Regions from separate parts of the Stutzerimonas sp. NM35 genome, predicted to be linked through region 1. Evidence: predicted binding sites of a transcription regulator. Region 1 holds the regulator's gene; each other region holds the start of a gene.

Region 1 (10,503 bases):
GGCCAGGGGGCCGACGATGGTATTCTCCTGGAGCCGGGAATGGCCGAAAAGTTGCAACGGTCACTGGTAGATGCCGCACAGCGTCAAGAAATGTTGGGCAAACCGGCGATTCTGCTGGTAGCTGGCCCGGTTCGCGCGATGCTGTCGCGATTCGCCCGCCTGTCGGTCCCCAGCATTCATGTCCTGGCCTACCAGGAAATACCGGATAACAAGCAGGTCACCATCGTTGCGACGGTGGGTCAGAATTAACCGAGGGTACAGGCCATGCAGGTCAAACGTTTCTTCGCAGCCGACATGCGCATCGCCATGAAGATGATTCGTGACGAGCTGGGCGCCGATGCCGTGATTACGGGCAATCGCCGTGTCGCCGGCGGCGTCGAGCTGACCGCTGTGCTCGATTACCCGATGGAACCGGTCGTCTCGAAGCAACCGAATGCGGCGCTCGAGGCCGAACTGCGCAAGACCCAGGCGCGAATCGCCAGCGCCCACGCCGAGCTGAGTGCGCCGTCACGCGCGCAGGCCGGCAAGGACCGTCAACTGCTTGACGATAAGCCGGCTGCGGTCGCCCAGGCGACACCTTCCGCACCGACGGCTTCGCTCGATTCCCGTGCGGTCGAGGCCATGCACAGTGAGTTGCAAGGCCTGCGCGAGTTGATCGAAGTGCAGCTGGGCTCCATTGCCTGGGGCCAGGAGCAAAGCCGCCGCCCGCAGCAGGCTGGCCTCTGGCGCCGTCTGCAGCGTATCGGCCTGCCGGCTGATCTGTCGCGCAGCCTGCTGGAGAAGGTGTCCACCGTGGCCGAGCCGCGTCAGGCATGGCGCATGCTGCTGGCGCATCTGGCGCAATCGATCAAGGTCAGCAAGGTCGAGCCGCTGGAAGAGGGCGGCGTCATCGCTCTGGTCGGCCCGGCCGGTGCCGGCAAGACCACCACGCTGGCCAAGCTGGCGGCGCGCTACGTGCTCAAGTACGGGCCGCAGAGTATCGCCCTGGCGAGCATGGACAACTACCGTATCGGCGCTCAGGAGCAACTGAGAACGCTGGGTCGTATCCTCGATGTGCCAGTCGTTCAGATCGACCCTGCCCAGCCGCTGGGCAAGACGCTGCAGCCCCTGGCGCGCAAACGCCTGATTCTCGTCGATACCGCCGGGCTTCCGGCAGGTGATGCGATGATGCGCATGCAGCTCGAAACCCTGGCCGATCGTGGCATCAAATCGAAAAACTACCTGGTGCTGGCGGCAACCAGCCAGAGCCAGGTATTGAAGGCAGCCTGGCACAACTATCGCCGTTGCGGGCTGGCGGGCTGCATCCTGACTAAGCTGGATGAGGCCGGTAGCCTGGGTGACGTGCTTGGGCTAACGATTAGCCAGCATCTGCCGATAGCCTATCTGGCCGATGGACCGCGCATCCCTGATGACCTGCAGTTGCCTCGCAGTCATCAATTGGTCAGTCGGGCGGTAAGCCTGCAATTGGACGAGTCTCCCAGCGAGGAGACCATGGCAGACATGTTTACCGGGTTGTACAACGGATCATCACGGAAGGTCGGATGAAGGCTTGGTCCCGTGATACAGACAATGAAGACGCGTTCCGGCTGAACGCATCGATGGCCCTGTGGCCCCAGCAAGATATAGGCGTGTGAAAATGGGTACTCATCCCGTACAGGTGATTGCAGTGACTGGCGGCAAGGGTGGCGTCGGCAAGACCAACGTGTCGGTCAATCTGGCGCTGGCGTTGGCCGATCTCGGTCGCAGGGTGGTGCTGCTCGACGCCGACCTTGGCCTGGCCAACGTCGATGTGCTGCTGGGTTTGACCACCAAGCGTACCCTGGCCGATGTCATCGCCGGCGAATGTGATCTGCGCGATGTGCTGATCCAGGGGCCGGGCGGCATACGCATCGTGCCCGCGGCTTCCGGGACCCAGAGCATGGTGCAGCTGTCCAGTCTGCAGCACTCTGGGCTGATCCAGGCATTCAGCGACATTGGCGATGATATCGACGTGCTGATCATCGACACCGCCGCCGGTATCGGTGATGGTGTGGTGAGTTTCGTCCGCGCCGCACAGGAAGTCCTGCTGGTGGTGACGGACGAGCCGACGTCGATTACCGACGCCTATGCCCTGATCAAGTTGCTCAACCGTGACTACGGCATCAGCCGTTTCCGCGTGCTGGCCAACATGGCACACGCACCGCAGGAAGGGCGCAATCTGTTCGCCAAACTGGCCAAGGTGACCGAGCGCTTCCTCGATGTGGCGCTACAGTATGTGGGGGCGGTGCCCTACGACGAATCTGTGCGCAAGGCCGTACAGAAGCAGCGTGCCGTCTATGAGGCGTACCCGCGCGCCAAGTCTTCGCTGGCGTTCAAGGCCATCGCACAGAAAGTGGATACCTGGCCGCTGCCGGCAACTCCGCGCGGCCATCTGGAGTTCTTTGTGGAGCGCCTTGTCAGGCCCGCCGCAGACACTCACGAATGACACCGGCTGGATTGGGTATGTATTACAGCAAGGCTCAGGCAAAAGACTCGCAATACCAGCTCATCGACCAGTACGCGCCGTTGGTCAAGCGCATCGCCTATCACCTGTTGGCGCGCTTGCCGGCGAGCGTGCAGGTGGATGATCTGCTGCAGGCCGGCATGATCGGGCTGCTCGAGGCATCGAAGAAATACGATTCGGGAAAAGGCGCGAGCTTCGAAACCTATGCCGGTATTCGCATTCGCGGGGCCATGCTCGATGAGGTACGCAAGGGCGACTGGGCGCCGCGCTCGGTGCACCGCAACTCGCGCATGGTCAGCGAGGCGATTCGGGCCATCGAGGCGAAAACCGGTCGCGACGCTAAAGATCACGAGGTTGCAGCCGAACTTGAATTGAGTCTGGATGAGTACTACGGCATTCTGGGTGACACTCTGGGCAGCCGCCTGTTCAGTTTTGATGATCTGCTTCAGGAAGGCGAGCACGGAGAGTTCGGTGAAGATGCCGCCAGCGCGCATCCCGAGCCGTTTCGTGATCTCGAAGACGAGCGTTTTCAGCAGGCGCTGGCCGAGGCCATCAGCAACCTGCCGGAACGTGAAAAGCTGGTGCTTTCGCTGTACTACGACGAAGAGTTGAACTTGAAGGAGATCGGCCAGGTTCTGGGGGTCAGCGAGTCGCGGGTGAGTCAGTTGCACAGTCAATGCGCGGCACGTTTGCGTGCCCGCCTCGGTGAGTGGCGCGCGCGCTGACGCCGGTTTGCAAAAAGCATTCGAGGCCGCTTTCTACAGGGCGCCTCTAGAAACGTAGGCGAGGCAGTCAGCGCAAGGCAAAAACAGGCGAAAAAGCGCAGTTTACGAGTTGTAAATGAGCATTTTGAGCCTGTTTTTAACGCAGCGATGACAACGCAGGTAGTTTTTAGAGGTGCCCTACAGGCTTTATCGATGAAGCCCGCAGAAAAGCCGTGAGCAGGGCTTTGGGGATTTCGGGATTTACGGAGGTGTACTTGGACAAGAACATGAAAATCCTCATCGTTGACGACTTCTCGACGATGAGACGGATCATCAAGAACCTCTTGCGCGATCTGGGTTTCACCAATACCGCCGAAGCGGACGACGGCACCACCGCGTTGCCCATGCTCAAGAGTGGCAGTTTCGACTTCCTCGTGACTGACTGGAACATGCCCGGCATGAGCGGCATCGACCTGTTGCGTCATGTGCGCGCCGATGAGCGCCTCAAGCACCTGCCGGTCCTGATGGTCACCGCTGAAGCCAAGCGCGACCAGATCATCGAAGCCGCACAGGCCGGTGTTAACGGCTACGTGGTCAAGCCATTCACGGCCCAGGTGCTCAAGGAAAAGATCGAGAAGATCTTCGAGCGCGTCAACGGCTGAAGTAGCGCCGCGAGGGTACTATGACGCAAGCAGAACAAAGTCTTGTGGAGTTTGAAGCGACTCTGCGAGCCCGTGCGCCTCAGCTGCTCGAAAGTCTGCAGCAAGGCCGCCTGGATGATACTGCGCAGATGCTCAATGAGCTTAATCAGATTCGCAACAACAGCCTCTATCATGAGGTCGGCAAGCTCACGCGCGAACTGCACAACGCCATCGTCAAGCTCGAGATGGATACCAGCGCCACGGGCGGCGATCCATCGCCGATCACCGATGCGACCGATCGCCTTTCCTATGTGGTGACGATGACCGAAAAGGCGGCCAATCGCACCATGGATCTGGTGGAAGAGTCGACGCCACTGGTGAACTACGTCAGCTACGAAGCCCAGAGCCTGACGGCTGACTGGCAGCGCTTCATGCGCCGGGACATGAATGCTGAAGAGTTCAGGGATCTTGTCCGCCGGGTCGATTCGTTTCTTCAGCGCTCCATGAACGATGGCAGTCAGCTCTCGCAGAATCTCAGCGAAATCATGCTGGCTCAGGACTTTCAGGATCTGACCGGGCAGGTGATCAAGCGGGTCACCCGACTGGTCAGCGAGCTCGAAAGCAACCTGCTCAATCTTGTGCTGATGGCCGGTCAGGTCGATCGCATGGCGGGTATCCGGCACGACTGCGAGTCGATACGCCTGGAGCAGGAAAGACAAAAACGAGAAAAAGAATCTTCCAATGGTGAAGGTCCGCAGATGCATGCCGATATACGAGAGGATGTCGTGTCCGGTCAGGATGATGTCGACGACCTGCTTTCGAGCCTGGGCTTTTAGGGGATGTGAATATGAGCTTCGACGCCGATGAGGAGATTCTCCAGGACTTCCTGGTAGAGGCCGGCGAGATTCTCGAACTATTGTCAGAGCAGTTGGTGGAGCTGGAAAGCAGCCCCGACGATACCGCCTTGCTCAATGCGATTTTTCGCGGTTTTCACACGGTAAAAGGCGGTGCCGGCTTTCTCCAGCTGCATGAGCTGGTCGAGTGCTGCCATATCGCCGAAAACGTTTTCGACATCCTGCGCAAGGGTGAGCGTCGCGTTGAACCGGAACTGATGGATGTCGTGCTGCAGGCACTGGACGCCGTCAATGCCATGTTCAATCAGGTGCGTGAACGCACTGAAGTGACCCCGGCTACACCTGAACTGCTGGCCGCATTGGCGCGCCTGGCCGAGCCGGCCAGCATGGATGCCCCGGCTGCCGAGCCTGTCGCTGTTGCGCCAGAGCCTGAAGCCGCGACTGCGGATAACGAGTTCGAGCAGTTGCTCGGTGCGCTGGACGATGCGGCGGGCAACGCCTCTGCTGCCGTCGCTGACGATGAGATTACTGACGCTGAATTCGAATCGCTGCTCGATCAGCTGCATGGCCAGGGACAGTTCAAGATCGATTCCGGCGCCGCACAGATTGCTTCTGCGCCCAGGGCTAGCGAGGCGCCTGTCAGCGATGAGATCACCGACGATGAGTTCGAGGCGCTGCTCGATCAGTTGCACGGAAAGGGACAGTTCGCCGAAGTACCTGCCGCCGCTGAGCCGCAGCAGGCAAGCGCCGATACCACGACTGTTTCCGCTTCTGCTCCCGCTGCAGGCGGCGATCACATCACCGATGATGAATTCGAGGCCTTGCTCGATCAGTTGCATGGCAAAGGCAAGTTCGAAGCGGAAGTGGTCGCACCAGCATCTGCGCCCGCTTCAGCCAAGCCGGGCGCCGCGCCGAAAGCTGCTGCAGCGAAACCCGTAGCCGCACCCGCCAAGGCTGCCGCCGCGCCTGCCAGGGCCGCGGCGGAAAAACCGGCCAGTGAAGCCGAAACCACGGTACGCGTCGATACGGCGCGGCTCGACGAGATCATGAACATGGTCGGCGAGCTGGTGCTGGTGCGTAACCGGTTGGTGCGGCTGGGTGCCGACAGCGGCGACGAGGCCATGTCCAAGGCAGTGTCCAATCTCGACGTGGTCACTGGCGACCTGCAAAGCGCGGTGATGAAAACGCGCATGCAGCCGATCAAGAAGGCCTTCGGTCGGTTCCCGCGTCTGATCCGGGACATGGCGCGCAACCTGAAGAAAGAAATCAATCTTGAGCTGATCGGTGAGGAAACCGATCTGGACAAGAACCTCGTCGAGGCTCTGGCCGATCCGCTGGTGCACTTGGTGCGTAACGCGGTCGATCATGGCATCGAGATGCCGGATGAGCGCGAAGCCGCAGGCAAGCCGCGCACCGGCAAGGTGGTGTTGTCCGCCGAGCAGGAGGGTGATCACATCCTGCTGATCATCAGTGACGACGGCAAAGGCATGGATGCCAACATCCTGCGTGCCAAGGCTATCGAGAAGGGCATGCTGGACAAGGATGCAGCCGAGCGACTGAGTGATCTGGAGTGCTACAACCTGATCTTCGCGGCGGGTTTCTCGACCAAGACGGAGATCTCCGACGTCTCCGGTCGTGGCGTCGGCATGGATGTGGTCAAGACCAAGATTTCCCAGCTCAACGGTACGGTCAATGTCTTCTCCGCCAAGGGCCAGGGCTCGCGCGTGGTGATCAAAGTGCCGCTGACATTGGCGATCATGCCGACCCTGATGGTGATGCTGGGCAACCAGGCATTCGCTTTTCCGCTGGTCAACGTCAACGAGATTTTCCATCTCGATCTGTCCCGCACCAATGTCGTCGATGGTCAGGAAGTGGTGATCGTGCGTGACAAGGCGCTGCCGCTATTCTATCTCAAGCGCTGGCTGGTGAAGGACGCGCAGCAGGAGGAGCAGCGCGAAGGTCATGTGGTGATCCTGAGTGTCGGTAACCAGAGCATCGGCTTCGTCGTCGATCAGCTGGTGGGCCAGGAAGAGGTGGTGATCAAGCCGCTGGGCAAGATGCTGCAAGGCACACCAGGCATGTCCGGTGCGACCATCACGGGCGACGGTCGGATAGCTCTGATCCTCGATGTGCCGAGCATGCTCAAGCGTTACGCACGCAGGATCTGATCAGTTGGACAGCGCTCCCTGGGGGAGCGCTGTCGCTAGGAGTGTTTTATGGCAGTCAAGGTCCTGGTAGTGGACGATTCCGGCTTCTTTCGGCGCCGTGTATCGGAAATCCTCTCTTCAGACCCGAATATCCAGGTGATCGGCACCGCCACCAACGGACGAGAGGCGATTGACCAGACGCTGGCGCTCAAGCCCGACGTCATCACCATGGATTATGAAATGCCGACAATGGATGGCATTTCCGCGGTGCGGCAGATCATGCAGCGTTGTCCGACGCCGGTACTGATGTTCTCCTCGCTGACTCATGAAGGCGCGCGCGTCACGCTGGATGCGCTGGATGCCGGGGCGGTGGATTTCCTGCCGAAGAATTTCGAGGATATTTCGCGCAACCCGGACAAGGTCAAGCAGCTGCTCTGCGAGAAAGTGCACACCATCTCGCGCAGCAATCGGCATTACGTCAGTCCTCGCACGCCGTCGGCGGCTCCGGTTGGCCGCACGGCGGCAGCGCCGGCAGTGCCCGCTTTCACCGCGCCGCGCAGTACGCCAGCACCGGCGCCGAGCCCGGTTTCGCCGGCGCCACGGCGCAAGGCCTACCGGCTGGTCGCCATCGGCACGTCCACAGGTGGTCCCGTGGCGCTGCAGCGGGTGCTGACCCAGCTTCCGGCCGGCTTCCCGGCGCCCATCGTGCTGATCCAGCACATGCCCGCCGCGTTCACCAAGGCCTTCGCCGAACGTCTGGACAAGCTCTGCAACATCCGTGTCAAGGAAGCCGAAGATGGCGATCTGCTGCGTCCCGGCCTGGCGTTGCTGGCGCCCGGTGGCAAGCAGATGATGGTCGACGGGCGCGGCGCGGTACGCATTCTGCCCGGTGACGAGCGGCTCAACTATCGCCCCTGTGTCGACGTGACTTTCGGCTCTGCCGCCAAGGCGTTCAATGACAAGGTTCTGGCGGTGGTCCTCACCGGCATGGGCGCCGATGGTCGTGAGGGCGCACGCATGCTCAAGCAATGCGGCAGCCAGGTCTGGACCCAGGACGAGGCCAGCTGCGTGATCTATGGCATGCCCATGGCCGTGGCCAAGGCGAACCTCAGCGACGCCGTCTACGCGCTCGATGACATCGGTCGGCACCTGAGCGAGGCCTGCATCTGATGGATGTGCTCAGCCTTATCGGGCTGGTTCTTGCGTTCGTCGCCATCGTCGGGGGAAATTTTCTCGAGGGTGGGCATATTTCCGCGCTGCTCAATGGGCCGGCGGCGCTGATCGTACTGGGTGGAACCCTCGGGGCGGTACTGTTGCAGACGCCCATGGCGGTCTTCATGCGGGCGATGTCGATCATCGGCTGGATCTTCTTTCCGCCTCGCGTCGACATGCTGAAGGGCATCAGCCTGGTCACCGGCTGGAGCACGACCGCCCGCAAGGAAGGCCTGCTGGGCCTTGAGCCGGTTGCCGAAACCGAGCCTGATCCCTATGCCCGCAAGGGTTTGCAGCTGTTGGTCGATGGCGCCGAGCCCGAGGTGATCCGCAGCATCCTCGAAGTGGACATGTATACCCAGGAAACCCGCGATATCCGTGCGGCGAAGGTGTTCGAGAGCATGGGCGGCTATTCACCCACCATCGGCATCATCGGCGCCGTCATGGGGCTGATTCATGTGATGGGCAATCTTGCCGATCCCAGCCAGCTGGGTAGCGGCATTGCGGTGGCATTCGTGGCGACCATCTACGGTGTGGGCTTTGCCAACCTGCTGGTGCTGCCGATTGGCTACAAGCTCAAGAGCATCGTGCAGAAACAGACCACCTACCGTGAATTGCTGCTCGAAGGAGTCCTGTCGATTGCCGAGGGCGAAAACCCCCGCTCGATAGAAATGAAACTGCAGGGCTTCATCGATTGAACGGTTCAGGGCCGGCGGCGTGGACAGGGGGAACACAGATGGCGACCGCTGAAAGCACATCGACCATGGAGCCTGGGGCTGGTTTCCTGTACGTGCGCCTGCTCGATGTTGCGCCTGTTTCCCTGATCGCATCGTCAGGGTCCTGAACGATGGCTCGCCGCAGATTCCAGGAAGAACCGGACAACCACGAGCGCTGGCTGGTTTCCTACGCGGACTTCATCACGCTGCTGTTCGCCTTCTTCGTGGTCATGTATTCGATTTCCTCGCTCAACGAGGGCAAGTACAAGATTCTTTCCGATTCGCTTGTCGGCGTCTTCAATCAGCCGGACCGAGCCCTCAAACCGATACCCATCGGTGAAGAGCGGCCTCGTACCACTCAGCCAAATCCTTCCCAGACCGATGAGCCGTCGCAGCCCATCGATCCGCTGGAAAGCATCATGCGCAGCATGCGCGAAGCGTTTGCCGATCTCATCGGCTCGAACCAGCTGACCCTGCGCGGTAACGAGCTGTGGGTCGAGATCGAGCTGAATTCGAGCCTGCTGTTTCCCAGCGGCGACGCCTTGCCCAACGATCATGCCTTCGAGCTGGTGGAAAAGGTTGCCAGGATTCTGGCGCCTTTCGACAATCCGATTCGGGTCGAAGGCTTTACCGACAATCTGCCGATCAGTACGGACAAGTACCCGACCAACTGGGAATTGTCCGCTGCCCGCGCCGGCAGTGTGGTACGGATGCTGGCGGCTGACGGGGTGGCGCCGTCACGGCTGGCGGCGGTGGGCTACGGCGAGTTCCAGCCGATAGCGGACAACGCAACCCTGGAGGGCAGGGCGCGCAATCGGCGGGTGGTGCTGGTCATTTCACGCAATCTCGATGTGCGACGCGGCGAAAGCGGCTCTCACGGCGGGGCCGCGCGTCCTGCCGAAGCAGGTCGGCAGCCTGGCACATAAAGTGCTTTTGCTTCGAGTCAAACAGAGGCAGGGGGAGATGTCGTCAAATCTTCGTCGCCCATGTCGTCGTGGCATATTCACGCTCTGATTCGAGCCGGATGGAAAGAGAGTTATGAGAGTCTGGGCTGTCGCCAACCAAAAAGGCGGAGTGGGTAAGACCACCACCTCCATCGCCCTTGCCGGATTGCTGGCCGATTCCGGCAAGCGTGTCGTGGTGCTGGATCTCGATCCCCATGGTTCGATGACCAGCTATTTCGGCCATGATCCCGACAATCTCGATCACAGCGTGTTCGACCTGTTTCAGCACCAGGGCACGGTGCCCGAAGGGCTGCCCTGGCAATTGCTGCTGCCGACCAGTCACGAGCGGATTTCGCTGCTGCCGTCCAGCACCGTACTGGCCACCCTGGAGCGCCAGGCGCCGGGGCAGAGCGGTCTGGGGCTGGTCATTGCCAAGAGCCTTTCGCAGCTCTGGCAGGATTTCGATTACGCCATCATCGACAGTCCGCCATTGCTCGGCGTCCTGATGGTCAACGCGCTGGCCGCCAGCCAGCAGCTGATCATCCCGGTGCAGACCGAATTCCTGGCGATAAAGGGCCTGGAGCGAATGGTCAGCACCATCGCCATGATCAACCGTTCACGCAAGCAGGCATTGCCCTACACGATCGTGCCGACCATGTTCGACCGCCGCACCCAGGCTTCGATGAATACCCTGAAGGTGCTGCGCAATGGCTATCAGGCCAATCTGTGGCAGGCTTTCATCCCCATCGATACACGCCTGCGTGATGCCAGCCTTGCGGGTGTCACGCCTTCACAGCATGATC
Region 2 (10,503 bases), 1.5 Mb from region 1:
TGGAACGTAGGTCACACCCGCTGCGCCGCGCAGGCCGTTGTTCAAGTGGTTCTGTTCGTGGCGGAAGGCTGCCGCCCGGTCGAACGGATTGCTGATCGTGCCGTTCTGCAGGGCGACCAGATAGACCTCGCTCAGGGGCTGGCGCTCATGGGCCTGCTTCAGGAGCTGGACGAAGCGCTCGGCCTTGTCGGCACTGGGCGCTTCTCGTTCGATGGCGAACGAGTCGTGGGTTTCGTGCAGATAGGCCCAACTCAGGGTCCTGTCCATCATGCCCGTGGGCAGGGCGCCGATGAAGTCCCGAGACTTGCCGAGAATGTCCAGCGCCAGCAGCGCCTCGATCTCGGGTGTCCGCTTCACCGTGGCGCAGTAGCGGAGTGTGCCGAGGCCATTGAAGTCCACCCGCCAGCGGGCATCGCGCCGTGTAGGACCGGTGATGTAGCGAATCGGATCGAACAGCGGCGTCGTGGCACCCCGCGGGCTGGCGTCGTGCTGCAGGCGGGTTCCGTTGAATGCTTCCCAGAGAAAGCAGGCCTTGCGGATATAGGCACCGCCAGGTGCCTTGCGCAGCTCGGTCAGCATGGCATCGGCTGGGATGCGCGGCAGCGCCTGGGCCAGCACGCCCAGGTTGACTCCTTCATGCTTGAGTGCGAACAGGATATGGGCGCAGTAGTCGCCTGATGGTGGCGCAAGGCGCTGGGGCACCGCGAGTTCGCCGCCCAGCAGCTCGATCCGCGTGACGGGCCTGATCACCGCGGGGCAGCGGATTGAGAAGACCTTCAGTTTCATGGCCTCGACCAGAAAGGCGTAGCCGACGAGCTGGCTCTTCATCCGCTGCTCCAGGACAGGATTATTTGAACAGGACGAACATTATTTGAAATATTGGAATCTGGGTATACAAAATTTAGGTCATGCCCTGTTGCGTGCTGGTGGGGTAATCCTGCTTTTGTGTGTGGCTTGAGCCACGAAGCCTTTGCTTGCCAGGTCAGCAGCACGAAGGCATGTGAAATGTGGCCTGTTTCAGCCCTGGCGCCGGTTTTATTCGCAACTGAAATTGCCTACAGGGGGACCAGACACTGTACCGGGCCATCGTGGGAGTGGACTTGTCCACGAGCTTTTAGGCGGGGCGCCATGAAAAGCTCGCGAATGAATTCGCTCCCACAAGGTCGGTGCAATGCCTGTGTAGCTCAAGCCCACCGCTCAGGTTTTCTGCATGCCTGCCGAAATGCTGTATGCATGGCCGGCAGTCATGGGGAAGTCAAGCGAGCAGGAAAATTTTTCTCGCCACTCCCCTAAAGCTTTCGAGGTCAGCGCCGAAATAGAGATTGAATGCGAACTTTATGGGTGCCTGGGTAAGTTCCCTCCCCAAGGTCGCACACTCAGGCAAACAAGCTAGGTCCGATGGAGGACACACATCATGGCTTTGACCGTCAATACTAACGTTGCTTCCCTGAACACTCAGCGCAACCTCAGCAATTCTTCCAGTGCACTGCAGACCACCATGCAGCGCCTGTCCACCGGTAGCCGTATCAACAGCGCCAAGGACGATGCCGCCGGCCTGCAGATATCCAACCGCCTGGGTAGCCAGATCAGCGGCCTGAATGTTGCGGTGAAGAACTCCAACGATGGTATTTCCATGGCGCAGACCGCTGAAGGCGCTCTGCAGCAGTCCACCAATATCCTGCAGCGTATGCGTGACCTGTCCCTGCAGGCGGCCAACGGCTCCAACAGCGACTCTGAGCGTACCGCACTTAACGATGAAGTCACCCAGTTGAAGAAAGAGCTGGATCGTATCAGCAACACTACTACTTTCGGTGGTCGTCAGTTGCTCAATGGCGACTTCGGAACTGCCAGCTTCCAGGTCGGTGCGGCTGCCAACGAGATGATCAGTGTATCCATCGGCGAGATGAGTTCTAAATCGCTTGAGGCCACGCACTTCGAAACGACGCTCGAAGCTGCGACGATTAGCGATACAGGCGGGAAACTGGCTGCAAGTGGTTCAGTCACGGTAGGGTTCTCGGTCAACGGTAAAACGTATAGTGTAGATGCCAATTTGAAGGCCGGTGATACTGCCAAAGACGTCAATCAGAAGATTGCTGCGGCAATCAACGATACCAACTCGGGCGTGGGTGCTTTCGTCAGTGATGCTGGCGAGATAACTATTGTCTCCAAAGGCAGCGATGCAGATGCTACTCAAGCAGCAGTAAGCGGTGTGACCGTTACCACTACCGGAGCTGCAACGGTTACAGCGGGTACCGCGACTGACCCGGTTGACGGTACTCAGACTACGATAAAGGAAATCAATCTGACGACTGCTCAGGGGGCTCAGATTGCCGTATTGGCGATCGACGAGGCGATCAAGTCCATCGACTCACAGCGTGCCGAGCTCGGTGCGGTGCAGAACCGCTTCGAGAACACCATTGCCAACCTGCAGAACATCGGCGAAAACGTCTCGGCAGCGAAAGGTCGTATCCAGGATACCGACTACGCCGCTGAAACTGCTGCGCTGAGCAAGAACCAGATCCTGCAGCAGGCCGGTACGGCGATTCTGGCCCAGGCCAACCAGCTGCCGCAGGCGGTGCTCAGCCTCCTGCAGTAAGCGAACAGGTAGGTCTGCAATAACTGCGGGAGGAAGTGCTTGAGCGCTTCCTCCCGTTTTGCCGTTGCGAGGTGATAAAAATGGATATTGCGATTTCAACCCGGCTACCGACCCAAACGGCACAGGCGCAGGGGCAGCAGGAGGCGCCGCGAGGTGTTACGGGCAGGCAGAGCGATTCCGCGGTTGCCGGTAATGCTGCTTCAGCCGAACAGCAGCAGGCGGTTAGCGTCGAATCGCTTGGTGAAGCCGTTGCGAGCATCAAGGATTTCGTACAGACCATTCGCCGTGATCTGAGTTTCGATCTGGATGATTCCAGTGGCAAGATGGTCGTCAAGGTGACGGATCGTTCTACGGGCGAGGTGGTGCGGCAAATTCCCACTGAAGAAGCGCTGCGTCTGGCCGAAAACCTGGAAGAGGCACGCAGTCTGTTGTTCAAGGCCCAAGCGTAGCGGCGCGATTCTTGCTGTTGCTGGGCTTTGGCTTTAAAACGTCAACCCTATGACGAGGTGATGGAAATGGCAGGTATCACAGGTATTGGCTCAGGCATGGACATCGATGCGATGGTCGGTGCTTTGGTTGCAGCGGAGAAGGCGCCAAAAGAGGCGCAGTTGGCCCGCCTGGAGACTGCCAACACCACCAAGATTTCCGCATTGGGTACGCTGCGTACGGCCTTGAGCAGCTTCCAGACGGCGCTCAAGGATCTGAACGACATCAAACTGTTCGAGAACCGTTCCGCCAAATCGTCCAATACCGATCTGCTGACCGCTACGGCCAGCAAGACTGCCCAGTCGGGCACCTACAACGTCAAGATCGAACAGTTGGCCACAGGTAGCAAAACGGCTACTTCCGCGCTGGCCAGTGATTTCGAAACGTCCGCCGCCGGCACTTTGACGGTCAAGGTGGGTGACGGACAAGGCATTGATGTTGCAATCGGCGAAGGTGCTTCGCTGACGCAAGTGAAGGATGCGCTGAATGCGGCGCTCAAGGATTCGGGCGTTACCGCCAATCTGCTGACCGATCCCAGTTCGGGGGAGACGCGTCTGGTGATGTCTTCCACCAATACGGGGGTGGGCAAGGACGTTTCCATCAGCGCCAGCGAAGGGCTGGAAGAACTGGACATTGATACATCTGAAGGGTCGGCTCATGTGCTGGAGCGCGCGCAGAACGCCAAATTCAGCATTGACGGTTTGGCGATGCAAAGCGCGGCCAACAAGATTGAAAACGCCATTCCCGACGTGACGCTGAATCTGGTTGCGGCGGATGATAAAAAGACGATTAAGGTCACGGTTGCACAGGACAAGGATGGTGTGACCGCCAACATCAAGAAGTTCGTCGATGCCTACAACAATCTGATCAAGACAACCAACTCGCTGACCAGGGTGACCAAGATCGGTGAGGACGGTATACCGTCGACTGGGGGGCTGGTGGGTGACTCCAGCGTTCGCAGCATACTTTCCGGCATCCAGAACGAGCTGATTTCGGTTGGAGGGGAGAATGGCGGCGTGCGGATTTTGTCCGATCTCGGCATCACCACCCAGAAGGATGGTACGCTGGCGATCGATGACAAGAAGTTGAAGACTGCGCTCGAGAATAATTTCGATGCCGTCGGGAGCTTCTTTACCGGTGAAGCAGGGTTGATGAGCCGTCTGAATAATCGGGTCGATGGTTTCAATCAGACCGGGGGTATTCTGGCGCAGCGGGTTTCCGGCCTGGAGGCAACCAAATCCGATATCGCTGCCCAGCGCGAGAAGCTGACGCTGCGGATCGAGTCGATGACTGCTCGTCTCTATTCCCAATTCAACGCCATGGACAGCATGGTCGCGCAGCTTTCCAATACCAGCAGTTGGTTGGAATCTACTCTTTCCAGCCTGCCAGGCGTGGTCAAGAAGAGCAGTAAATAAGCGCTCTCGACCGTAAGGCGTAGCGCCGCTCTTGCCCTTGTAGGCGCGAGCTGGACCGTTCCCACGAAGCCCTGCGCACACCGCACATCCTGTGCAAGCGGAGGCCACTGGGTGCTTGGGCTTTTTATTGTCGCCGCGCAATCTTCGGGTTTTCTGTAGGGCCGAATTCATTCGGCTATGTCCCCGTTACGTGTTGGTGGAGCAATCCTGCTTTTGTGGGAGCGGACTTGTCCGCGAATCGATGCCCGAGCATCGGCGTGGCTCCATTCGCGGCCAAGGCCCCTCCCACGATGGCCGCGTGCATACCGATCCTGTGGCAGCCCGGTAGGGTGGATCACGCTTTACCGATCCACCGAGGCGGAGTCGCGGTGGATGTAAAAAGCGACATCCACCCTACGCGTTTTGTAGGAGCGAGCCATGCTCGCGAACAAAAGCCCATACTTCGATACGGAATCACTTCGCGGGCATGGCCCGCTCCCACGAAGGCAAGAGCCCAGCATGTCTGTAGCGTGAAACCTGCTCCGGAACTTTATTGACCGCCCCGTTAAAGCTACGGTGAGGCATGCCGATAAAGGGTTATTCCCGCCACAAATGGAGCGCAATTCCCATGTATGCAATGGCAGCCATGAAGCAGTATCAATCGGTCAATACCAATGCGCAGCTTGTGGATGCGAGCCCGCACCGTCTCATTCAGATGTTGATGGAGGGTGGCCTTACTCGTCTTGCCCAGGCGCGTGGCGCGATGGAGCGGGGCGATGTGGCGCTGAAGGGCACACTGATCGGCAAAGCAGTGGATATCGTTGGAGGGCTGCGTGAGGCCCTGAACCAGGAGGCGGGCGGCGAAGTGGCGGCTAATCTGGATAACCTCTACGCTTACATGACTGCTCGCTTGCTCGAAGCGAACCTGAAAAACGATTCGACAATTCTCGATGAGGTAGCCGGGTTGTTGCGCGAAGTCAAAGCCGGCTGGGACGGTATCGCCCAGTAGGGCTGGGTATCAGCGACCTGTTAATGACGAGCGCATCGTCAACTGTTGGACTCTCGGAAGGCACGTATGCAACCCATTATTCAGTCACTTGAAGCGCTCCAGGCAGATTTGCGTGAAGCGCTGGCTCAGCTGGACTGGGAAGCGATAGGCGCGCTGGATGTGCAGTGCCGCGAGCTGGTTGGCGAAGTAGGTGACAATGGCGACCCTGCACTGCGCGAGCAGGTCGAGGCCCTGTCGAAACTCTATGCCGAGCTGCAGCACGCAGCTCGGGAAGAGCGTGAAAGAATCGCCGCCGATCTGACCAGGCTCAATCAGTCAAAGCAGGTCAATCGGGCATACGAGAGCCTTGGCTGAAGGCTGCCGAAACTATCGTCCCTGTAGCTCGGATTAGCCGTAGGCGTAATCCGACAGCTATGCCGACTTCAGAGAGATGAAGGTCTACAGGGTCAGTGTCGTGATTTGATTGACACTGATGATTTGGCCACTCCAGATCATCTCGTAATGGGCGGTCTGAATCATCGATGTCACAGACCTTGGGGTCATCAGAGCCCAGCAGACGTTGCCTGGAGAGCGGACCGAGTTGTAGCGCAAGCCAGGGCATCCTTCCCGTTTTGTTTCGTGCCCCAGTCGTCGAGAGTGACTGTAGTCATCCGGGGCGTATACCGGATCGGTCAGCGGTATCACCGTGGCGTCTCTCATCCGGGCATCGCTAAAGCTGCAGCTCAGGCCTCTGAAGGTAAATCTCTCGTAATTCAGACCCTGCACCTTCGACCAGTAGCGCCCTTGGTGATGACGCACCTCGGCAATCGCGGTGTCCATCCTGTCGGCCAGATAGAGTATGCCGAAGCTGCCATCGCTGAAGCGTGACCCGTCCGGGTTTACGTGGGTGAAAGGGGCTGTTGCATAGGAGCAGCCAGGAATGCCGAAAGGGATTTCGTCGCGAGCAACCAGCTCCAGTCGGCCAATTTCGTTCTGCAGCCTTGGGTTCGTGATTGCCTGCAGCTGGTATATCGCGTCGAAGTCCCTGGCATCAGCGACATCATCGAACAAGGCAATGGGCGGAAATCTGGAGTTGACCAGGCGGTAAGCCTGAAGGCTCTCGCCGCTTGAAACGGCGAGGCTGCCAAGAGTCACCATTGAGCGCTCCTCAGGGCGTCGATCCGCCTGAACGTTTCGTACAGGGAGATCATGTCGCCCTGAGCCATGATGTCCAGCGGCGTGCGCCCATTGAAGAATTCATTGTGGTTTTCCATCGTAGGGAAACCATAGACATTTTCGGGATTGTCGAAAATGAGGCGAAGCGCTGCATGGATATTCAACACCATGCTGATGCGCTGCAGTTGGTCGGCGTCCAGTCCGACGGACCACTCGGAATCACGTTGCCTGGCGCGGGTGTAAGTGCTGCGTGAAATACGCAGGATCCGGCAGGCCTGCTCGGAGGAGGCGGTCCATTTGTCCAGGATATGCAGTGCTGCACGCAGGCCGGCAACACATTGCTCTTTTGAAAAGTCGAGAGCTTGAATGGCTGTTGTCATGGCTGCCCCTTGGTAATGCTCTGTAGACTCGAAAGTATATTAAATGAGTCTATAGATCAATTGCCGGGGTGCTCTAGAGTATTCATTGCCCAATAAAAAAGGCCACCCATTTCTGAGTGGCCTTTCGTATTTGGTTGCGGGAGCCGGATTTGAACCGACGACCTTCGGGTTATGAGCCCGACGAGCTACCAGACTGCTCCATCCCGCGTCTGTGGGCCGGCATTTTACAGGCTGCCGTGCTTCTGTCAACTCACTTTCGCCGGAAAGCGTTTCTTCAGGCGCTTAAGCTTAGCGTTCAGTCGGGATGCAGGTGCACTGTTCGACCTGGTGCACCCCAAAATGCAAAAGGCCACTCATTTCTGAGTGGCCTTTCGTATTTGGTTGCGGGAGCCGGATTTGAACCGACGACCTTCGGGTTATGAGCCCGACGAGCTACCAGACTGCTCCATCCCGCGTCTGTGGCCGGCATTCTACAGCTTTCCGAACTGTTGTCACGGTTTATGTTTGGAAAAGTATTTAGCCATCAAATGCTTGGATGATTGCCGAGCCTTCGCTACGGCAAAGTGCTGCGTCGATCAGCCATCCGATCTGGTGCGTGGCGCACTTGCTGGCCGTTTGCTTGCCTAAGCATTCAGGTGAATGGTGGAGGTGTGCTCATGCGACGCTTTCTTGTATGTACGTTTGGCTGTGCAGCGATGCTTGCGGCCATGGGGATAAGCGCTCAGGAGTCTGTGGCCCAGAATACTGGCCCGGTCGACCGTGGGGCAGGCAATGGTTCGATGGGGATGGGGGACGGTATCGGTTATCCCGCCGAATCTTCCAGGGATGCAGATGCCCCTGACAGACAGAAGCCTAAATGGATCGATGCGCAGAATCCTGACCCCAAGGCCGAGACGGGCCATGGTGGTAATGAGACGGATATGGAACATCGTCGTCGCCCGAGATTGGGCGATGACTGAGCGGATGAATTCAATCGTACAGGCAGACCCCGTACAATGCCGCTCTTTTTCGGCGAGCATCGTGACCCATGCAGATTGCCCTGGCGCCCATGGAGGGGCTGGTTGATGAGATCCTGCGCGACGTGCTGACCCGTGTGGGCGGTGTGGACTGGTGCGTAACCGAGTTTATCCGCGTGTCGGATCGGCTGTTGCCGAACTCAAGCTTTCGCAAGCTGGCAGCGGAACTCGATAGCGGTGCGCGAACACGCGCCGGTACGCCAGTGCGGGTACAGTTGCTGGGCTCCGATCCGGCCTGCGTTGCCGATAATGCGGCGCGCGCATGCAGCCTTGGCGCCCCGGCTATCGATCTCAATTTCGGCTGCCCGGCCAGAACGGTGAACAAGTCCCGTGGTGGCGCCGTGTTGCTCAACGAGCCCGAGCTGTTGCATGCGATCCTGCGCGAAGTGCGGCGGGCCGTGCCGGCGGATATTCCGGTTACGGCCAAGATGCGCCTGGGTTTCGACAGCCCGGACGGTGCACTGGATTGCGCGCGTGCCCTGGTTGCCGGGGGCGCCGAGCAACTGGTGGTGCATGCGCGCACCAAGACCGATGGCTACAAGCCGCCGGCGCACTGGGAGTGGGTGGCGAAGGTGCAGGAGGCGGTTGCGGTGCCGGTGTTCGCCAATGGCGATATCTGGTCGCTGGATGACTGGCGGCGTTGCCGGGAAGTGAGCGGCGTGGAGGACATCATGCTGGGGCGCGGGCTGGTCTGTCGGCCTGATCTGGCGCGACAGATCAACGCCGCCAGAAACGGTTTGGAAGTCGAGCCCATGAGCTGGACCTGCCTTCAGCCTTTACTGGCCGATTTCTGGCTGCAGGCGCGGCGCAAGATGTCCCCGCGCTATGCGCCGGGCCGGTTGAAGCAATGGGTTTCCATGTTGACGCGCAGTTATCCGCAGGCCGTTGCGCTGTTCGATCAGTTGCGCCGCGAGAGCGATTGCGAGCGAATCGACCGGCTGCTGGGGCTGGAGGAGAGTCCTGTGGGGCATTACCCGTAGGGTTGAATTCATTCGACCGCAGAGGCGAAGGCCGAACAAGTTCGGCCCTGCGAGCCCTGCCTTAGTCTGCCTTCGGAATCACTTAGCGCCCACCGCTGACATCTAGCAATGCTCCACTGGTGTAGCTGGCCTTTTCGCTGGCCAGCCAGAGAATCGCTTCGGCCACTTCTTCAGCGCTGCCACCGCGACCCATGGGCACGCTGGTGCTGACGCGCGCAACGCGGCCCGGTTCGCCACCGCTGGCGTGAATGTCGGTGTCGATGACCCCCGGTCGCACGGCATTGACGCGGATGCCCTCGGCGGCGACTTCCTTGGCCAGGCCCAGGGTCATGCTGTCGATGGCGCCTTTGGCAGCGGCGTAGTCGATGTATTCGTTGGGTGCGCCAAGCCTGGCGGCGATGGAGGACACATTGACGATGGCGCCGCCGTTGCCGCCATGCCGGCTGGACATGCGTTTGACGGCTTCACGGGCGCAGAGAAAACTGCCGGTGACGTTGACGGCGAAGACACGCGCCAGGCGTGCGGCGTCCATTTCGTCCAGGCGCATCTGGCGCTCCAGCATGCCGGCGTTGTTGACCAGGACGTCGAGCCTGCCGAATTCGGCGTCCAGGGTGGCGAAGAGCCGGATGACCTGAGCTTCGTCTGCCACGTCGGCGGCTACCGCGATGGCGGGTGCGCCGGTGCTTTTCAGCTCTTCGAGCAATTGCTGTGCGGCATCCTGGCGATGATGGAAGTTCAGGCACAGCGCATAACCTTCAGCGGCAGCGCGCCTGGCGGTGGCGGCGCCAATCCCGCGGCTGGCACCTGTGATCAGCATGACTCTGGGCATAAAAAGCTCCGACGAACGGTCTTGAAATGAACCGGGCAGTTCCTATCTAGGGCAACACAGGATGCCGAATTCGGGTTCTGTGGCAACCACTCGCTGAATATCAGGAGATCGCAAAATGACCAGTTTTTCCATGGCTCCACTGTTTCGCCAATCCATCGGCTTTGATCGTTTCAACGATCTGTTCGAGTCTGCCCTGCGCAACGATGCGAACAGCTCATTCCCGCCCTACAACGTGGAGAAGCACGGTGACGACCAGTACCGCATCATCGTAGCAGCTGCAGGCTTTCAGGAGTCCGATCTGGACCTGCAGGTCGAGCGGGGCGTGCTTACCATCAGTGGCGGCAAGCGTGAGAGCGGTGCGGAAAATGTCACCTATCTGCACCAGGGCATCGCCCAGCGAGCCTTCAAGCTGTCGTTCCGCCTGGCCGATCACATAGAAGTCAAAGGCGCAGCGCTCGACAATGGCCTGCTGAGCATCGACCTCGAACGCATCGTGCCGGAAGAGGCCAAGCCCAAGCGCATTCCGATCAGCGCCGCTGGCAAGCGTCCTGCGCTCGAAGGCTGAACTGTCGAAAGGGCGTCGCAAGACGCCCTTTCAGTTTTGAATGTCTGACTGCGTACGCAGCAACTCCGCGAATTGTGTGTATGGCAGCGGGTG
Region 3 (10,503 bases), 450 kb from region 1:
GCGCCGCCAAGGGCGAGATCCGCGCCCTGGAGCACAAGCAGCAGAAGGCCGAGCACTCCAGACAGCGCTTCGAACTGCGCCAGGAACGCCTGCGCCGCGCCGAAGAGCAGAAGGAAGCCGACCGCAAGGCCCGTGCCGAACGCGCCGCGCGCGCCAAGGAAGCACAGGCGCAAGCCGCCAGCCAGGATGACCCGGTCGCCCGCGTCCAGGCGCAAAAGGCCGGCCTGTCCGAGGAACAGAAGAAGCTCAAGATCGAAGCCAGCATGGCCCAGGTCGCCCTGAAGAAAGCCGAGAAACAGCTCGCCACCCATGCCACGCCCGAGCTGGAGGCACAGGTCGCCGAACTGCGTGTCGCTGCCAGCCAGGCGCAGCAAGCCCTGGACGAAGCCAACGCTGCCGCACCAGCCGAAGCCGCACCGGCCCCGGCCAGTGACGAGGCTGCGAAGAAGGCCAAAATCGAAGCCGCCATGCTGCGTGCACAGGTCCGCAAGCTGGAAAAACTGGAGAGTCGAGACGAGCAGCAGCAGGCCGAACTGACCCATTTGCAGGCGCAATTGACCATAGCCGAGCAGGCACTGGCTGAGGCACAGCAAAACGCACCCATTGCTCCGAGCAAGCCGGCCAACGACGAAGCCGCCAAGCAAGCCAAGATCGAAGCCGCGATGCTCCGCGCCCAGCTACGCAAGCTGGAAAAGCTCGAAACCCGCGATGAGGAACAACAGACCGAGCTGACCCGCCTGCAAGCGCAACTTGCCGAAGCGGAACAGGCACTGGCCGGCGTACAGCAAAGCGCTCCCATTGCCAAGAAACCGGTCACCGACGAGGCCCTGAAGAAAGCCAAGATCGAACTGGCGATGAAACGCGCCGAACTGAAGAAAGCCGAAAAGGCCGGTGCCGACGAAGCCGAGCTCGGCAAACTGCGCGACGGTCTGGCCAGTGCCGAACAGGCCCTGCACGCGGCGGAAGAAAACTCCGCCAAGCCCGCTCCAGAGCTGGTTCGTACCGAAAAGCGTCCGATAGACGAGCAGGCCCGCGCCCTGAAGACCGAAGTCGCCTTCGCTCGCGCCGACCTGCGCAAGCTGGAACGCGCTACCGACAACGACACTACCGCGATCGAGGCCGCCCGCCAGCGCCTGAGCGAAGCCGAGCGCAAGCTGCAGGAACACACCGACTCATAAATAGCGGCGTCACAGGCGCAACTATCCGGGCGCGACAATCCCCGTGAAGACCGCGCCCCGCACCACATTCGACCGGAGAGCCAATGGCCCTGCCACGCATCACCTCACCGCACGCCACCGGCAGCAACCGCACCCAGCGGATCATGCTGCTGGTGCTGGCTGCAACCTTGCCAGGCGTCGTCGCCCTCACCTGGCTTTACGGCGCCGGCACGCTGATCAACCTGTGCTGGGCCAGCGCCGTCGCACTGGGCTTCGAAGCCCTGATGCTCAAGGTGCGGCAGCGCCCGGTGCAGTTCTTCCTGCGTGACGGCAGTGCGCTGGTCACCGCCGTGCTGTTGGCGCTGGCCCTGCCGCCCTATTCGCCCTGGTGGCTGACGCTGATCGCTACCGGCAGCGCCATCGTCTTCGGCAAGCAGCTCTACGGCGGGCTGGGCCAGAACCCCTTCAACCCGGCGATGATTGGTTACGTCGTGGTGCTGATCTCCTTCCCGGTGGAGATGACTTCATGGCCGGTGCCTCACGGCGTTGGCCTGAGCGCCGGTCTGCAGCATATCCTCGGCATCGCCTCGCTGCCCGATGGCTGGAGCCAGGCCACCGCACTGGACGCGATGAAACTGAACAAGAGTCTGACCGTGGACGAGCTCTGGGCCAATCCGGCATTCGGGCACTTCGGCGGCATCGGCTCGGAGGTGGCCAACCTGGCATTCCTCGCTGGCGGCCTGTTCCTGCTGCACAAACGGCTGTTCAGCTGGCATGCGCCAGTGGGCATGCTCGCGGCACTGGCGCTGATGAGCCTGGTGTTCTGGAACGGCTCGGGCTCCGATAGCAACGGCTCACCGCTGTTCCACCTGCTCAGCGGCGCCACCATGCTCGGCGCGTTCTTTATCGTGACCGATCCGGTCAGCAGCGCCACCAGCACCCTGGGGCGGCTGATCTTCGGCGCCGGCGTCGGTATCCTCGTCTACGTCATTCGCGCCTGGGGCGGCTACCCCGACGGCGTGGCATTCGCCGTGCTGCTGATGAACCTGGCAGCACCGACCATCGACTACTACACCCGTCCGCGCACCTACGGCCACCGCAAGGCCGAGCGTGGCTTCAAGCTGGGCGAATGACATGATCCTTCCCGAACTCAGCCGCTCGATGTTCAGAAACGCCCTGGTGCTGGGGTTGTTCGCAGTCGTCACCGTGGGCGCGGTGACGCTGCTGCAGCAGTTCACCGCCGAGCGCATTCAGGCCGCCGAGCGTGCGGCGCAACTGCGCGCCCTGAACGAAATCCTGCCCCATGGCAGCTACGACAACCAGCTGCTCGACAGCAGCGTCGACGTGCACCATCCCCTGCTCGGCACCCGACAGCCCGTTCCCGCCTATATCGCCCGCAGCAACGGCGAGCCCAGCGCGGTGATCCTCCAGGCCATTGCGCCGGATGGCTACAGTGGCGCGATCCATCTGCTGGTTGGCGTGCTCGCCGATGGCCGCATCGCCGGTGTGCGTGTGGTCCGCCACCGCGAAACCCCCGGCCTGGGCGACAAGATCGAGCTGGCCAAGGACCGCTGGATCCTGGGTTTCGATGACAGGTCCCTGGACAACCCACAAACCAGCGGCTGGGCCGTGAAGAAGGATCGCGGCGACTTCGACCAGTTCGCCGGCGCGACCATCACCCCTCGCGCCGTAGTCGGCGCCGTGCACCGCGCCCTGCAGTATTTCGATGCGCACAAGGACGAACTGCTCGGCGCCAGCACCCACCCGGTTGACCCCGAGCAGGCGTTACCGGAGCTGGACGAGCCCGACACAGCCACCCGCCATTCCCGCGCCGGCAGCGCTGCAACCCGTGACGACATGCAGATCACTGATCCGCAATCCGAGCAGACAGGTGACACGCCATGAGCACACCCAGCTATCGCGAACTGAGCCTCAACGGCCTCTGGAAGAACAATCCGGCGCTGGTACAGCTGCTGGGCCTCTGCCCGCTGCTCGGGGTCAGCAACTCCGCGGTCAACGCCCTCGGCCTTGGCCTGGCCACCGCGCTGGTACTGGTCTGCTCGAACCTCAGCGTTTCGCTGGTGCGCGGCGTGGTCAACACGGCGGTGCGCCTGCCGGCCTTCGTGATGATCATCGCGGCGCTGACCACCTGCATCGAGCTGCTGATGCAGGCCTACACCTACGAGCTCTACCAGATCCTCGGCATCTTCATTCCGCTGATCACCACCAACTGCGTGATCCTCGGTCGTGCCGACGGCTTCGCCGCCAAGCACAATCCGCTGATCGCCAGCTTCGACGGCCTGGTCATGGGGCTGGGCTTCGCGCTGGTGCTGCTGGTGCTCGGCGGTCTGCGCGAGCTGTTCGGTACCGGCGCGTTGTTCGCCAACATGCAGCTGCTGTTCGGCCCCATCGCCGCCGACTGGCAGATCACCGTCTTCAGCGACTACAAGGGCTTCCTGCTGGCAATCCTGCCGCCCGGCGCCTTTATCGTCCTCGGCCTGCTGATCGCGCTGAAGAACCGCATCGACCTGCAATTGGCCGAGCGCGCCAGGGCGCAGCAGCCCGAAGCTGCGGTACAAAGCCGCCGGGTTCGGGTGACCGGGGTGATTGAATGAAAGCCACAAGCTACAAGCGGCAAGTAGAAGCGGCAGCGACCCTGACATCGTTATCGGCCCCGGCTTGACGCTTGTGGCTTGAAGCTTGGAGCTGTTTGCATGAATGCCGAAAAACGCCGGGAAATCTTTCGCCGCTTCCACGAAGACAACCCCGAGCCCAAGACCGAGCTGGCCTACAGCACGCCGTTCGAGCTGCTGATCGCGGTGATCCTTTCCGCGCAGGCCACCGATGTCGGTGTCAACAAGGCCACCGCCAAGCTCTATCCGGTCGCCAACACGCCGGAGGCGATCTACGCGCTGGGTGTCGAGGGACTGTCGGAGTACATCAAGACCATCGGCCTGTACCGGGGCAAGGCGAAGAACGTCATCGAGACCTGTCGCATCCTTGTCGAGAAGCATGGCAGCCAGGTGCCGGACAACCGCGAAGACCTCGAAGCCCTGCCCGGCGTCGGTCGCAAGACGGCCAACGTGGTGCTCAACACCGCGTTCCGCCAGTTCACCATGGCCGTCGACACCCATATCTTCCGCGTCGCCAACCGCACCAACATCGCCCCCGGCAAGAACGTGCTGGAAGTCGAACGCAAGCTGATCAGGTTCGTGCCCAAGGACTATCTGCTGGATGCCCATCACTGGCTGATCCTGCATGGACGCTACGTCTGCAAGGCACGCAAACCCCAATGTGGCAGTTGCCGTATCGAAGACCTGTGCGAATACAAGCACAAGACCTCCGACGATTGAGCGCTTGGAGGTAAAAGCTATCGGGCGATTGAAAAAATCTTTTTTACGGCCTTGTTTTTTGTCGCTATAAGGTGCGCCATCAGCGCGCCTTAGCCGTGGAGTAAGACAAGTGTCCGAGAAAGAAGAAATCGAGATTGAAGACGACTTCGTCGGTGAGGACGAAGACGATACCGCAGAAGCCCCGGTCGAAGTGGCCAAGACCAACCTGACCAAGCGCCGCATCATCGACAACCTGCTCGAAGAGCGTCGACTGCGCAAGCAGCTCAACGAGTTCGACTTCGATCTTTAAGCAGAAAGCCCCGAATCCGGGGCTTTTTCATTCTGCCAGGTCATTCAGGAATCAGTCCCCGCGGTTTGGCGACAACAGCTCCACCTTGTAGCCATCCGGGTCCTCGACGAAAGCCAGGATGCTGCTGCCATGCAGCATCGGCCCCGGCTCGCGGGTGATCTTGCCGCCACGGCTGCGAATGTCCTCGCACGCCTTGTAGACGTCTTCCACTTCCAGGGCGATATGCCCGTAGCCGGTGCCCAGCTCATAGCTTTCGACGCCCCAGTTGTGGGTCAGCTCCAGCACGCTGTTGTGGGCCTCGTCTCCGTAACCGACGAATGCCAGGGTGAACTTGCCGTCGGGGTAATCCTTGCGGCGCAGCAGGGTCATGCCCAGCACTTCGGTGTAGAAGGCGATGGATCTGTCCATATCGCCGACGCGGAGCATGGTGTGGAGTAGTCTCATCGGGTTTCTCCTCGTCAAAGAACCTGTTCACGATCAAAACACAGACCCCGGCTTGTGGCCGGGGTCGCGGTGTTTATATAGGAGCGGGCTTGCTCGCGATCATTCACAAGTGAAGCTTCGCAAGCAAGAACTAGGCGTCCCCCTCGCTCCTACAACGACATCAGAGCGGGCTGCGACCCTTGCCGGCGGCGATGCGCAGGCGCAGGGCGTTGAGCTTGATGAAGCCTGCGGCGTCGGCCTGATCGTAGGCGCCGGCATCATCCTCGAAGGTAGCGATGTTGGCGTCGAACAAGGACTCGTCGGACTTGCGACCGGCGATGATGATGTTGCCCTTATACAGTTTCAGACGTACCACGCCGTTCACCGTGGTTTGGGAGGCGTCGATCATCTGCTGCAGCATCAGGCGCTCCGGGCTCCACCAGTAGCCGTTGTAGATCAGGCTGGCGTACTTGGGCATCAGCTCGTCTTTCAGATGCGCGACTTCGCGGTCCAGGGTGATCGACTCGATGGCGCGGTGGGCCTTGAGCATGATGGTGCCGCCAGGGGTCTCGTAGCAGCCACGGGACTTCATGCCCACGTAGCGGTTCTCGACGATGTCCAGACGACCGATGCCGTTCTCGCCGCCGATGCGGTTCAGCTCGGCCAGCACGGTGGCCGGGCTCAGCTCCTTGCCGTCGATGGCGACGATATCGCCCTTGCGGTAGGTCAGCTCGATGTAGGTCGGGGTGTCCGGCGCGGCTTCCGGGGACTTGGTCCAGCGCCACATGTCCTCTTCATGCTCGGTCCAGGTGTCTTCCAGCACGCCGCCCTCGTAGGAGATGTGCAGCAGGTTGGCGTCCATGGAGTACGGCGACTTCTTCTTGCCGTGGCGCTCGATCGGGATGGCGTGCTTCTCGGCGTAGTCCATCAGCTTCTCGCGCGACAGCAGGTCCCACTCGCGCCAGGGGGCGATAACCTTGACGCCCGGCTTGAGCGCATAGGCGCCCAGCTCGAAACGCACCTGGTCGTTACCCTTGCCGGTGGCGCCGTGGGAGATGGCGTCGGCGCCGGTCTCGTTGGCGATCTCGATCAGGCGCTTGGCGATCAGCGGGCGGGCGATGGAGGTGCCCAGCAGGTACTCGCCTTCGTAGACGGTGTTGGCGCGGAACATCGGGAACACGAAATCGCGCACGAACTCTTCGCGCAGGTCGTCGATATAGATTTCCTCGACACCCATGGCCTTGGCCTTGGCGCGGGCCGGCTCGACCTCCTCGCCCTGGCCGAGGTCGGCGGTGAAGGTCACCACTTCGCAGTTATAGGTATCTTGCAGCCACTTGAGAATCACCGAGGTGTCCAGGCCACCGGAATACGCCAGGACTACCTTCTTTACGTCGGCCATTGCCATCCACTCCCGGGATTGAAGGAAAACGACAATTCTACTGGTCGCGACGTTGGTTTTACAGGGGCACAGCCCCTGGCATGGCCCGATTGCCGTCAGGACGACGGACTGACAGCTTCGGCAGCGGCTGTGGTAGTGGCCGGCTCGCGATACAGGCTCAGGCTCACCCGGCGATTCTTGGCGCGGCTGGCCGCGTTCCGGTTGGGCACCAGCGGATATTGCTCACCATGGAAGCGCAACGTGATCTGCTCCTTCGGCACGCCGTTGGCCAGCAGATATTCCTCCACAGCCAGGGCGCGACGCCGGGAAAGGTCGCGGTTGCTGAGCCGGTTGCCGCTGTTGTCGGAATGGCCGTCGAGCTGGATACGATTGACCGTGGGATCGGCACGCAGGTATTGCAGGATGATATCGAGCTTGGCCTGGCCCAGCGCATCGAGTGTCACGTCACTGCTGGGGAAGCCGATCTGCGACTTGCGAATCTGATCGAAATTCACCGGCAGCAGCTTCGCCGTGCAGCCACGGAAATCCTCATAGGCCTTGCCGAAACGCGCCGGCAGCAGGCGCACTTCCAGCGCCTCACCACCATGCAGCGTGCGATGGCGCACCACCGGACTGCGCCCGTCGAGCAACCCGCTGAGCAGGCGCCCGGCCTGCAGATGCGAGCTGTTGAACGGGATATCGCCCTCACCCACGGAAACCACGCCCAGGTTGATATCGCTACGGGCCGGCTGCCAGGGCGCGGCGGCGGCCAGCAGCGTCGCCGAACCGGCGCCCAGCCAGCGCTCCGGCGAATGCAGGCGGAAGATCGCCTCCTCACCGGCACGCCGCACGAACTCGCCACGACCAAAGCCGGCAATCGGCTGCGCCAGTCTGCACTCGAACTGGTCCCCCTCGACCTGCCACTGCACCCTCTCCAGACGCGTCTGGAAAGTCAGGGCATTGGCCGGCGAGGCCAGAAGGCAAGCCAGGATAAGAGGGCGCAGGCGCACACGAGGCTCCACGGGGAAGGAACATTCAACCTGTGTATCGGTGCGCCCTGCAAAAACTTGAACGCGCAGATCTTCATTCCAGCGGCGCTGCCGTCACGCAACGGGGTCCTTTCAGCTCGCCGCATCCCGCCTGCGGCGATTTTTCCTCGCATTTCCGGTAGCATTCGCGCACGTTTGATCCGCTTGGAAACCCGCATGTCCGATCGCATTACTCTCCTTCGTCCCGACGACTGGCATATCCATCTGCGCGATGGCGCGGCGTTGACACACACCGTGGCGGACGCCGCACGCCAATTCGCCCGCGCAATCGTCATGCCGAACCTGGTGCCGCCGGTGCGCAATGCCGCCGAAGCGCACGACTATCGCCAGCGGATCATTGCCGCACGTCCCAAGGGCAACGCCTTCGAGCCGCTGATGGTGCTCTATCTCACCGACGGCACGCAGCCCGACGAGATTCGCGCGGCCAAGAACAGCGGCCATGTTTACGCGGCCAAGCTCTATCCAGCGGGCGCCACCACCAACTCGGCCTCCGGCGTGACCCGCATCGAGAATATTTTCCCGGTACTGGAAACCATGGCCGAGGTCGGCCTGCCGCTGCTGGTGCATGGCGAAGTGACGCGTGCGGAAATCGATATCTTCGACCGCGAGAAATACTTCATCGAGGAGCAGATGAGCCGGATCACCGAACGCTTTCCGACGCTGAAAGTGGTATTCGAGCACATCACCACCCGTGACGCGGTGCAGTTCGTCGAGGCTTCGGCCAGCAATGTCGGCGCGACCATCACCGCGCACCACCTGCTCTACAACCGCAACCACATGCTGGTGGGCGGCATTCGCCCGCACTTTTTCTGCCTGCCGATCCTCAAGCGCAACGTTCACCAGGAAGCGCTGCTCGACGCCGCCACCGGCGGCAGCCCGAAATTCTTCCTCGGCACCGATTCGGCGCCCCATGCCCAGCACGCCAAGGAAAACGCCTGCGGCTGTGCCGGCTGCTACACCGCCTTCGCGGCGATCGAGCTCTATGCCGAGGCGTTCGAACAGCGCAATGCGCTGGACCGCCTGGAAGCCTTTGCCAGCCATTTCGGCGCCGATTTCTATGGTCTGCCGCGCAATACCGAGCAGATCACACTGGTTCGCGAGCCCTGGAGCGTGCCGGGCAACCTGCCCTTTGGCGAGCACAACCTGGTGCCCCTGCGCGCCGGCGAAACCCTGCAATGGCGACTGGAGGCAAACGCATGAGCGAGGACTCGTTCGACGACGAACAGGACAACAACCTCTCCGGCAAGTCTCGCTCACCCATGGCGCAGCGCTTTCGGGGCTTCCTGCCGGTGGTGGTCGACGTCGAATGTGGCGGCTTCAACTGCGCCACCGACGCCCTGCTGGAAATCGCCGCGGTGACCATCGGCATGGATGAACAGGGCCTGCTCTATCCACAGGACACCCTGTTCTACCGTGTCGAGCCCTTCGCCGGCGCCAATATCGAAGCCGCCGCGCTGGAGTTCACCGGCATCAAGCTGGATCACCCCCTGCGCATGGCCGTGCCCGAAGCACAGGCAATGGGCGATATCACCCGCGGCGTACGCAAGGCGGTCAAGTCCGCCGGCTGCAAACGCGCCATTCTGGTCGGGCACAACAGCAGCTTCGACCTGGGCTTTCTCAACGCGGCGATTGCCCGCTGCGACATCAAGCGCAACCCCTTCCACCCCTTTTCCAGTTTTGACACCGCCACCCTCGCCGGCCTCGCCTACGGCCAGACCGTCCTGGCCAAGGCCTGTCAGGCTGCGGGCATCGACTTCGACGGGCGCGAAGCGCACTCGGCACGCTACGACACCGAGAAGACCGCCGAGCTGTTCTGCGGCATCGTCAACCGCTGGAAGGAAATGGGCGGCTGGGAAGAGTTTGACGACTAACAGCGGTGAGGCCGACAAAGCGCTGGAGGCTTGAGGCTGGACGAAAAAGCGACTCGCAGTGGTCCTTTCGTCCAGCTTTCAGCCTCCAGCGCTTTTGTCGCCTTTTGCCTTTAAAGCGGCTTTCCGCGATTGCCATGCTCGCTGACGAAGGCCTGCACGGCCTTGAGGTCGTTCGCCAGCACGGTGCAGCGCTCGGGACGCTCGAACAGGTCGGCCAGGTGCGCCGGCAATTCCAGCGCCTTGCCGACTCCGGCCTTCTCCACCGCCTCGGGGAATTTCACCGGATGCGCGGTGCCCAGGGTCACCATCGGCGTTGCCAGGCTGCGGCGGCATTCGCGCGCGGCATAGACGCCAATCGCGGTATGCGGATCGAGCACTTCGCCGGTGGCCGCGAACACCTCGGCAATGGTCTTGCAGGTCTGCTCGTCGTCCACGGCCAGGGAATCGAACAACTTGCGCGCCTCGGTCCAGCGCTCTTCCTCGACCGACAGCTTGCCGCTGGCCTTGAAGGCGCTCATCAGCTCGGCCACGGCGGCGCCGTTGCGACCGTGCAGGTCGAACAGCAGGCGCTCGAAGTTGGACGAGACCATGATGTCCATGGACGGCGACAGCGACGGATGCAGGGTGTCCTTGTCGTAGCGGTTACCGCTCATGAAGCGGTGCAGGATGTCGTTGCGGTTGGTCGCGACCACCAACTGACTGATCGGCAGGCCCATGTTGCGTGCCAGGTAGCCGGCGAAAATATCGCCGAAGTTGCCGGTCGGCACCGAGAACGCCACGGAACGCGCCGGACCGCCCAGCTGCAGCGCCGCATGGAAGTAGTAGACGATCTGGGCCATGATCCGCGCCCAGTTGATCGAGTTCACCGCCACCAGACGTGTGCCCTTGAGGAAGCCTTGGTCGGCGAAGCTGTCCTTGACCATCTCCTGGCAGTCGTCGAAGTTGCCCTCGATGGCGATGTTGTGGATGTTATCGCCGAAGAT

The links. Region 1 encodes FliA, which starts transcription of late flagellar genes. Its sites were predicted from a motif close to CTAAAGTTTNNNNNNNNNNNGCCGNTAA; they were not measured.
Positions count from the first base shown of each region.
Region 2: the regulator FliA is predicted to act here: its motif matches at 1,290-1,317, upstream of ACYCFC_RS09525 (flagellin).
Region 3: the regulator FliA is predicted to act here: its motif matches at 7,645-7,672, upstream of ACYCFC_RS00495 (flagellar protein MotY).

Region 1 is NZ_CM137728.1:554,923-565,425, forward strand. It holds gene flhA (flagellar biosynthesis protein FlhA) at 1-249, shown strand, start outside; gene flhF (flagellar biosynthesis protein FlhF) at 265-1,545, shown strand; gene fleN (flagellar synthesis regulator FleN) at 1,637-2,464, shown strand; gene fliA (RNA polymerase sigma factor FliA) at 2,482-3,207, shown strand; gene ACYCFC_RS02630 (chemotaxis response regulator CheY) at 3,474-3,848, shown strand; gene ACYCFC_RS02635 (protein phosphatase CheZ) at 3,869-4,663, shown strand; gene ACYCFC_RS02640 (chemotaxis protein CheA) at 4,675-6,849, shown strand; gene ACYCFC_RS02645 (protein-glutamate methylesterase/protein-glutamine glutaminase) at 6,898-7,998, shown strand; gene ACYCFC_RS02650 (flagellar motor protein) at 7,998-8,738, shown strand; gene motD (flagellar motor protein MotD) at 8,888-9,682, shown strand; gene ACYCFC_RS02660 (ParA family protein) at 9,795-10,503, shown strand, end outside.
Region 2 is NZ_CM137728.1:2,023,605-2,034,107, reverse strand. It holds gene ACYCFC_RS09530 (Fic family protein) at 1-828, opposite strand, end outside; gene ACYCFC_RS09525 (flagellin) at 1,415-2,596, shown strand; gene ACYCFC_RS09520 (flagellar protein FlaG) at 2,632-3,045, shown strand; gene fliD (flagellar filament capping protein FliD) at 3,112-4,497, shown strand; gene fliS (flagellar export chaperone FliS) at 5,105-5,485, shown strand; gene fliT (flagellar protein FliT) at 5,552-5,839, shown strand; gene ACYCFC_RS09500 (RES family NAD+ phosphorylase) at 5,924-6,622, opposite strand; gene ACYCFC_RS09495 (antitoxin Xre-like helix-turn-helix domain-containing protein) at 6,616-7,020, opposite strand; tRNA gene ACYCFC_RS09490 (tRNA-Met) at 7,152-7,228, opposite strand; tRNA gene ACYCFC_RS09485 (tRNA-Met) at 7,399-7,475, opposite strand; gene ACYCFC_RS09480 (hypothetical protein) at 7,677-7,979, shown strand; gene ACYCFC_RS09475 (tRNA dihydrouridine synthase) at 8,048-9,016, shown strand; gene ACYCFC_RS09470 (SDR family oxidoreductase) at 9,099-9,845, opposite strand; gene ACYCFC_RS09465 (Hsp20 family protein) at 9,961-10,410, shown strand; gene ACYCFC_RS09460 (EAL domain-containing protein) at 10,441-10,503, opposite strand, start outside.
Region 3 is NZ_CM137728.1:100,378-110,880, reverse strand. It holds gene rsxC (electron transport complex subunit RsxC) at 1-1,178, shown strand, start outside; gene ACYCFC_RS00530 (RnfABCDGE type electron transport complex subunit D) at 1,262-2,290, shown strand; gene rsxG (electron transport complex subunit RsxG) at 2,292-3,062, shown strand; gene ACYCFC_RS00520 (electron transport complex subunit E) at 3,059-3,772, shown strand; gene nth (endonuclease III) at 3,872-4,510, shown strand; gene ACYCFC_RS00510 (PA3496 family putative envelope integrity protein) at 4,620-4,799, shown strand; gene gloA (lactoylglutathione lyase) at 4,851-5,243, opposite strand; gene ACYCFC_RS00500 (argininosuccinate synthase) at 5,404-6,621, opposite strand; gene ACYCFC_RS00495 (flagellar protein MotY) at 6,717-7,610, opposite strand; gene pyrC (dihydroorotase) at 7,806-8,849, shown strand; gene rnt (ribonuclease T) at 8,846-9,520, shown strand; gene thrC (threonine synthase) at 9,631-10,503, opposite strand, start outside.